Regions from separate parts of the Streptosporangium jomthongense genome, predicted to be linked through region 2. Evidence: riboswitches for the same ligand, from Rfam matches in the RefSeq annotation. Region 2 holds a riboswitch; the other holds the start of a gene.
What was found. Region 2 has a riboswitch for glycine ahead of gcvT (glycine cleavage system aminomethyltransferase GcvT). Riboswitches for the same ligand answer to the same signal wherever they lie in the genome.
Positions count from the first base shown of each region.

Region 1: another riboswitch for glycine. It lies ahead of gcvP (aminomethyl-transferring glycine dehydrogenase); the one in region 2 lies ahead of gcvT (glycine cleavage system aminomethyltransferase GcvT).

Region 1 is NZ_JBHSBC010000008.1:254,015-258,424, reverse strand. Features, by position in the region: gene gcvP (aminomethyl-transferring glycine dehydrogenase) at 1-2,174, opposite strand, end outside; glycine riboswitch at 2,334-2,425, opposite strand; gene ACFOYY_RS09145 (MerR family transcriptional regulator) at 2,440-3,060, opposite strand; gene ACFOYY_RS09140 (bifunctional nuclease family protein) at 3,205-3,675, opposite strand; gene ftsR (transcriptional regulator FtsR) at 3,755-4,405, opposite strand.
Region 2 is NZ_JBHSBC010000032.1:112,554-116,963, reverse strand. Features, by position in the region: gene ACFOYY_RS26115 (L-serine ammonia-lyase) at 1-1,118, opposite strand, end outside; gene gcvH (glycine cleavage system protein GcvH) at 1,204-1,593, opposite strand; gene gcvT (glycine cleavage system aminomethyltransferase GcvT) at 1,590-2,678, opposite strand; glycine riboswitch at 2,720-2,804, opposite strand; glycine riboswitch at 2,807-2,905, opposite strand; gene ACFOYY_RS26100 (hypothetical protein) at 3,045-3,797, shown strand; gene ACFOYY_RS26095 (TetR/AcrR family transcriptional regulator) at 3,909-4,410, shown strand, end outside.

The DNA.
Region 1 (4,410 bases), on a different contig from region 2:
GCGAGGTGGGCGCGGACCGCGACGGGGCCGACGCCGGGGCCGCCGCCGCCGTGCGGGATGCAGAAGGTCTTGTGCAGGTTCAGGTGGGAGACGTCCGCCCCGAACTCGCCCGGCTTGGCCAGGCCGACCAGGGCGTTGAGGTTGGCGCCGTCGACGTAGACCTGGCCGCCCGCCTCGTGCACCCGCTCGCAGATCTGGGTGATGGTCTCCTCGTAGACGCCGTGCGTCGAGGGGTAGGTCACCATGATCGCGGCGAGCCGGTCGCGGTGCTTGCCGAGCTTGGCGTCGAGGTCGGCGAGGTCCACGTTGCCGTTGTCGTCGCAGGCGACCACGACGACCCGCATACCGGCCATGACCGCGCTGGCGGCGTTGGTGCCGTGCGCGGAGGAGGGGATCAGGCAGACGTCGCGATGGGCCTCGCCGCGGGCGTGGTGGTAGGCGCGGATCGCCAGCAGCCCGGCGAACTCACCCTGGGAGCCCGCGTTCGGCTGGATGGAGACCGCGTCGTAGCCGGTGACCTCGGCCAGCCAGCCCTCAAGCTCCCGCACCAGCTCCGTGTAGCCCTCGGCCTGCTCCGCGGGGGCGTAGGGGTGCAGCCCGGCGAACTCGGGCCAGGTGATCGGCTCCATCTCGGTGGTCGCGTTGAGCTTCATGGTGCACGAGCCGAGCGGGATCATCGACCGGTCGAGCGCGACGTCCTTGTCCTGGAGCCTGCGCAGGTAGCGCAGCATGGCCGTCTCCGACCTGTGGCTGTGGAAGACCGGGTGGGTCAGGTAGTCGCCGGTGCGCGCCAGCCCCTCGGGCAGCGCGTCGTGCGCCGCGGCGTCCAGGTCGGTCAGTACGGCGCCGCTGACCTCGAAGGCGGCCAGGACCTGCTCCAGGTGGAGCTGCTCGGTCCGCTCGTCGCAGGTGACACCGACGTGGTCGGCGTCGACCAGGCGCAGGTTGACGCCGTTGTCGCGGGCCGCGGCCACGATCCGGGCGGCGCGGCCGGGCACCCGGGCGAGCACGGTGTCGAAGAAGGCGTCGTGGACGACCTCGACGCCTCCGTGGCGCAGGCCCGCGGCCAGCACGACGGCGTGCCGGTGGACGCGCCTGGCGATCCTGCGAAGGCCCTCGGGGCCGTGGTAGACGGCGTACATGCCCGCGATGACCGCGAGCAGCACCTGCGCGGTGCAGATGTTGCTGGTCGCCTTCTCCCTGCGGATGTGCTGCTCACGGGTCTGCAGCGCCAGGCGGTAGGCGGGGCGGCCGTCGGCGTCCTGGGAGACGCCGACCAGACGGCCGGGCATCTGCCGCTGCAGGCCGTCGCGGACGGCCATGTAGGCGGCGTGCGGGCCGCCGAAGCCCAGCGGGACGCCGAAGCGCTGCGAGGAGCCGATCGCGATGTCGGCGCCGAGCTCGCCGGGGGCGGCCAGCAGGGTCAGGGCCAGCAGGTCGGCGGCGGCCACCACCTGGGCGCCGCGCGCGTGGGCGGCCTCGGCGACGGCGCGGAAGTCCCTGATCTCGCCGTCGGCCCCGGGGTACTGCACGAGCACGCCGAAACAGTCGGGAAGGGCCTCGGTGAAGTCGCTCTCGACCAGCTCGATGCCGAGCGGCTCGGCCCTGGTGCGCAGCACGGCCTTGGTCTGCGGCAACGAGCCGGCGTCGACGACGAACACGTTCGAGGAGCCGCGCACCGCCCTGCGGGCCAGCGTCATCGCCTCGGCGGCGGCGGTGGCCTCGTCCAGCAGGGAGGCGCCCGCCACGTCGAGACCGGTCAGGTCGGAGACGACCGTCTGGAAGTTGAGCAGGGCCTCAAGGCGCCCCTGGGAGATCTCGGGCTGGTAGGGCGTGTAGGCGGTGTACCAGCCGGGGTTCTCCAGGAGGTTGCGGCGGATGACCGCCGGGGTGATCGTGTCGTGGTAGCCCAGGCCGATCATCGAGGTGAGCACGGTGTTGCGCCCGGCGAGGGCGCGCAGCTCGGCGATGGCCTCCGTCTCGCTCGCGGCGGGCGGGAGGTTGAGCCTGTCCTTCGCCCTGATGGCCTCGGGGACGGCCACCGCGACCAGGTCGGCGGTCGAGGCGAATCCGACCGCCTCGAGCATGCGGGTCTGGTCGGCGTCCGCGGGCCCGATGTGACGGGTGGCGAACGGCGGGGGGGTCAGCTCGCTGAGCGGTGACAGGTCGGTCATGGGAAGCCTCCCGAGACGTTGGAGACCGGCGCTGGGCGCGGGCGTATGCCGGATCTCCCCCTCTGTCATCGCGACCTGAGAGTTTCACCTTCCGGTGCGTGGAAGGCTTTCCCCGTCGGTGAGACGCGCCTGGCGGGCGTGCCTGCTTTCCAGAGTCGCCTCGCCCACGCGGTACCGGGTGCCTGAGAGATTCCGGGGAGGTTGCTCCTTCGGCGCCCCGATCATGCCGGGGTCTCTCCCGCGCAGAGTCAGCAGCGAGACAACCTTACCCGGTGCGGCGAGCCCGGCGACGACGGGCCAGCTCATCCGCGTGGTGATCGCCTAAAGGGCTCTGGCCGGACTCCGCGCGCTCTCCGGGCAGGTCGGCCAGGGAGCCCTCCACCTCCTGCCAGACGCGGCCGAGGGCTATGCCGAAGACACCCTGCCCTCCCTGGAGCAGGTCGATGACCTCGTCGGGTGAGGTGCACTCGTACACGCTCACCCCGTCACTCATGAGGGTGATCTGGGCCAGGTCGTTGACGCCGCGGTCGCGCAGGTGCTGGACGGCGATGCGGATCTGCTGGAGGGACACACCCGTGTCGAGCAGCCGTTTGACGACCTTGAGCACCAGGATGTCGCGGAAGCCGTACAGGCGCTGGGAACCCGAACCGTGAGCGGCCCTGACCGTGGGCTCGACCAGACCGGTGCGCGCCCAGTAGTCCAGCTGCCGATAGGTGATGTCGGCCGCGGCACAGGCGGTGGGACCGCGGTATCCGATGTCGGCGGGCAGTTTCACCGGCTGCCCGTCGAACAGCAGGCCCTCTTCGCCCGCACGCTGACGTGCCTCCCCGCGCCGTTCCGGGTCATCCTGGTCGGCGTTTCTACCCTCGCCGCTGCTGACCGCCACGCGGACCTCCGGCTTTCTCTCATCCCGCGGCCTGATCTGGGGGTTTGCGCACAGCCGCGGGTTTCACTTGCACCGTAGGACTGGGGCCAAGATCAGTCAACGACCCTCCCCGGCGCGTCGTGAAGCGTAAATGCACCGAAATACCTACCCCGCGCGACCGAAGTCCTCGGGCGTGATCGTGTCAAGGAACTCCCTGAACTTCTCCACCTCGTCCTCCTGGTCGTCGGGAATGATCACCCCCGCCTCCCTGACGATGTCCTCACTGGCGAAGATACGGGCTCCCGTACGCAACGCCAGGGCTATGGAGTCCGAAGGACGGGCGCTCACCTCGACCCCGTTGGAGAACACGAGATCGGCGAAGAAGATCCCATCACGGAGTGCGACGATGTTCACGGTGCTCAGCCGGACGCCGAGCGCGTCGAGCACGTCGCGGAAGAGGTCATGGGTGAGTGGCCGGGGTGGCGGCTCTTCGGCCTGGGCCATCGCGATCGCCGTCGCCTCGGTCATGCCGATCCAGATCGGCAGGTACCGCTCCCCATGTGCCTCCTTCAGCAGGACAATAGGCTGGTTTGAGGGCATCTCAACCCGAACGCCCACGACCTCCATCTGCAACACGGGCTGCTCCGTCTTCGCTGGATTATGACCGGTTTGTTCAACGTAACACTCGTGAGGGGACGAGTGCCTGGTCAGGTTCTCACCGGCCCAAGCCCCCACGCACGGCGGAACGCAGGAGCGAGGCGTGCAATTCCAGCAGAAGACCAGAAATCTCCTTGGCGGTCTCGTCGGCCCGGTCGATGGCCCCCGGGCCTCGGCGGCGAAGCAACGGCGCGATGGCCTGTTCGACGAGGGTGGCCTCCCGCTCGGCCGCGGCCTTGACGACCCGCAGGTGGCGTGCCCTGAGCCCGAAGGCGGCCAGTGCCCCCACGCTGCGGGCCACGGCCAGCGCCTCGGCGTCGTAGTGGCGGGCGACCGCGGCGAGCAGGCCGAAGTCCTCAAGCTCGGTGAGGGTCTCCTCGTCGAGCTCGGCGGCGGCGAGCAGTTCCTTGCGGGTGAGACGAACCTCCGGCGGCGCCTCGCCGGGAAGGGCCCGCGGAGGGGTGACCGGCCGGTCCTCGCGGTCCGCGGCCTCGAGCCGGTCCTTGATCACACGCAGCGGCAGGTAACGGTCGCGCTGCTCGCCGAGGATGTAACGCAGCCGCTCGACGTCGGCGTAACTGAACTTCCGGTAGCCGGAGGGACTGCGCTCCGGCTCGATCAACCCCTCGCCCTCCAGGAAACGGATCTTGGAGATGCTGACGTCGGGGAACTCGCCCTGCAACAGGGCGAGCACCTCCCCGATGCTCATGTGCG
Region 2 (4,410 bases):
GCGGCGTTCTCCACCTGCTCGGGGGTGCCGCCGAGCGCCTCGGTCAGCCCGGCCGCCGCCATCGAGCAGGCGGAGCCGACCTCGCCCTGGCAGCCGACCTCGGCGCCGGAGATGGAGGCGTTCTCCTTGAACAGCACGCCGATCGCCCCCGCGGTGAGCAGGAAGCGCACCACCCCGTCGTCGTCGGAGTTCGGGACGAACCGGTCGTAGTAGGTGAGCACGGCCGGGACGATGCCCGCCGCGCCGTTCGTCGGCGCCGTGACGACCCGCCCGCCCGCGGCGTTCTCCTCGTTCACCGCGAGGGCGAACAGCGAGACCCAGTCCATCGCGTGCAGCGGGTCCTTCTCCGCGGCCTCGCTCTGCAGCCTCCGGTGGAGCTGGTGGGCCCTGCGCCTGACCTTCAGGCCGCCGGGCAGCACGCCCTCCTTGGCGATGCCGCGCCCGACGCACTCGCTCATGACGCGCCACAGGTTCAGCAGCCGGTCGCGGATCTCCCGCTCGGACAGGCCGAAGGCCTTCTCGTTCTCCAGCATCAGCCCCGAGACGGAAAGACCCGTCTCCGTGCAGTGGCCGAGCAGTTCGGCCGCCGTGGTGAAGGGGTACGGCAGGACGGTGTCGTCCGGTTTGATGCGGTCGGCGCCGGTGGCGTTCTCGTCGACCACGAAGCCGCCGCCGACCGAGTAGTAGACCTTCTCCCGCAGGACGTCGCCGGTCTCCCCGAAGGCGGTGAACCGCATGCCGTTCGGGTGGTGCGGCAGGGAGATCTTGCGTTCGAAGACGAGATGCTCACCGACCGCGAACGGGATCTCGCGGGAGCCGTACAACCGGATCGTTCCCGAGGCGCGCATGGCGGCCAGCCGTTCGTCGACGGTGTCGACGTCGACGAGTTCGGGTTTGTCGCCGGTCAGGCCGAGAAGGACGGCCTTGTCGCTGCCGTGGCCCTTGCCGGTCAGGCCGAGCGAGCCGTAGAGGATGACCTCGACCCGGGTGGTCTTGTCGAGCAGGCCGTCGTGGTCGAGCCCTCTGGCGAACCTGTGGGCGGCGGCCATCGGGCCGCCGGTGTGCGAGCTGGACGGGCCGATACCGATCTTGAAGAGGTCGAAGACGCTGATCGCCATTGATCTGCCCTGCCTTTGCGCTGTCCCGCGGTCGTGATCACGCGCGCCGGTGGACGCGCGTGATCACGACGCAAGATTAGATATTTCAGGATTCGCCCGAAGTGAGTGCCGTGTACTCCTCGGGGGACAGCAGGTCCTCCGGGTCACCCTCAAGCCGGACGCGGAACAGCCAGCCGTCGCCATAGGGGTCACTGTTGACCAGCGAGGGGTCGTCGACGACGGCCTCGTTGACCTCGACGACCTCACCGCCGACCGGCGCGAAGATGTCGCTCACCGACTTGGTCGACTCGACCTCGCCGACCGCCTCACCCGCGGTGAGCGAGGAACCGGCCTCGGGCAACTGGACGAAGACCACGTCACCGAGGGCGTTGGCGGCGTAGGCGGTGATGCCGACGGTCAGGGTCAGGCCGTCGTCTATGCCCGAGATCCACTCGTGCTCCTTGGTGTAGTGCAGCTCCTCGGGAATGTCACTCACTTTTTCCTCCTGTAGAAAGGCAGCTCAACGACCTCGACCGGCTCGTGACTGCCCCGGATGTCCACGGCCAGTCCAGCGGACGTTCCGTTGTCCACGTAGGCCATGGCGATCGGCCTGCCCAGGGTCTGGGAAGGCGCTCCGCTGGTCACCTCTCCGACGACGACGCCGTCGCCGGAGACCACCGGATACCCGTGGCGGGGCACCCTGCGGCCGGTCGCGATCAGTCCCACCAGGCGGCGGGCCGGGGGGACGTCCTTGAGCGGCTCAAGGGCGGCCCTGCCGACGAAGTCGCCTGGTTTGTCAAACCTCACCACACGGCCGAGCCCCGCGTCGAACGGGGTGAGATCAGCGGAGAGCTCGTTGCCGTACAGCGGCATCCCCGCCTCAAGACGGAGGGTGTCACGCGCCGAAAGCCCGGCGGGCAGCAGGCCGTACGGCTCGCCCGCCTTGGTGAGCGCGGCCCACAGCGGCTCGGCGTCGTCGGCGGCGACGAACAGCTCGAAGCCGTCCTCGCCGGTGTAGCCGGTGCGGGCGACGAGGGCGGAGAGCCCGGCGACGGTCGCGGGAAGGCCCGCGTAGTACTTCAGGCCGTCGAGGTCGGCGTCGGTGAGCCCGCCCAGGATCTCGCGGGAGCGCGGCCCCTGTACCGCGACCAGCGCGTACTGCTCGGAGCGGTCCTCGACCGCGGCCTCGAAGGCCCCGGCGCGCTCGGTCAGCTCGGCGGCGACCCGGGGGTAGTTGGAGGCGTTGGCGACGACCATGAACTCCTGGTCGGCCAGGCGGTAGACGATCAGGTCGTCGAGCACGCCGCCCTGGGGATCGACGATCATCGTGTAGCGGGCGCGTCCCGGCTCAAGGGCGGAGATGTGACCGACGAGCGCGTAGTCGAGGGCCTCGCCTGCCTGCGGGCCCGTCACGAAGATCTCTCCCATGTGGGAGAGGTCGAACAGGCCGGCCGCCTGGCGGACCGCGTTGTGCTCGGCGGACTCGCTTCCGTAGCGCAGCGGCATCAGCCAGCCCGCGAAGTCGGTCAGCGTCGCGCCGAGGGCCTCGTGAACACCGCGCAGCGGCGTGGGTCGGGACATGTTCGCACCTCAGACAGGGGTCGGATGAGAAGCATCCTCCCCCTCTGTCATGGATGCCTGAGAGCTTCGCCCGATTTTTGCCGGACTTTCACCTTCGGCGAGGCCGTACGGCCTGCTTTCCAGAGGCACCTACCCACGCGGTCCTTTGCCTTGAGAGGTTTGCGGGGAGGGCTTGCTCCTTCAGGGGTCCTGGCCTGGATGTCAGGACGCTCTCCCGCGCGGGCTCGTCGGTGTCCCGGCCAGCCTAACCGTAGGCGAGGGCCGAGCGAAATCCCCGGGTCGGGACAGAGTGTCCGGTTAGGCGTGATCATGACGGCTCTCGCATAACCTGAAGGTGCAGTGGGGGATTTGTTCCAACATCGAATCGTGGAAACAGGACGGCTACCGCTCTTCTGTTTCTTCGTCGCGCTGATCGTCGCCTTCGTCTTCACCCGCATCAACGTCCGGCTCATCCGCGCCAAGATCGGCTGGTTCGGCAACGTCAGCGTCGGCGACATGCACATCCACCATGTGGTGTTCGGCGTGGTGCTGACGATGCTCGGCGGGGTCTCCGGCCTGCTCGTCTCCGGCGTGTCCCAGGGGTGGTACGCCCTGACCGCGGCCGTCTTCGGGGTGGGCGCCGCCCTCATCCTGGACGAGTTCGCGCTGATCCTGCACCTGCACGACGTCTACTGGGAGGAGGAGGGCCGCACGTCGGTCGACGCGGTGTTCATCGCGATCGCCGTCACCGGTCTGCTCCTGCTCGGCCTGCGCCCGCTGGGCTGGGAGCGGCCGGACGGCACGCCGCAGGGGACGTGGCTGGCGGTCGGCTTCCTCGTGCTCAATCTCATGCTCGCCGTGGTCACCCTGCTGAAGGGGAAGATCTGGACGGGCATGGTCGGTCTGTTCGTCCCGCTGCTGCTGATCGTCGGGGCGCTGCGGCTGGCCCGGCCCGGCTCCCCCTGGGCCCACTGGTTCTTCGCCCCGGGCTCCCGAAGGCCGAGGCCCTGGAAACTGGCCAGGGCGCAGCGCCGTGAGGAGCGCTGGCGCCGCCCGGCCATCAAGGTCAAGATCGCCTTCCAGGAGTTCGTCTCCGGCCGTCACGACCTGCCCTCCTCCCGCCTGCGGCCACGCCGCTGACCTCGGTGAACCGCCGTGCCGTACTGTCGCGCGCCCGGTGAAACTAATCTCATTAGACAGAAGCTAATGTGATTAGTTACAGTCTAGGGGTTCTAGGAGAGAGGGGTGCGTATGGCGCGGGCCGGGTTGACGACGGATCGGGTGACGCTCGCCGGTGCCGAACTGGCCGACGAGGTCGGGTTCGACCGGCTGACCATGTCGGCGGTGGCACGACGGCTCGGGGTGAAGGACGCCAGCCTCTACGCGCACGTTCGCGGCCTTGAGGACCTGCGCGGCCGGATCGCCCTGCTGGCGGCCGACGAGAAGAGCGTCCGCATCGCGGAGGCCACCGCGGGGCTGGCGGGCAGGGACGCGCTGGTCGCGTACGCGACCGCCTACCGGGACTACGCCCGCGAACACCCGGGCCGCTACATGGCGACGCAGATCCCCACGGAGATCGACCCCGAGCTCCTGGCCGCGGCGCGCGGGCCGCGGCGCGCGATCGAGCTGACCTACGGCATGTTGCGCGCCTACGCCCTCGGGGAGCCCGACTTGACCGACGCGGTACGGCTGCTGCGCAGCATGCTGCACGGCTTCATCAGCCTTGAGGCGGCGGGCGGGTTCGCGCACTCGC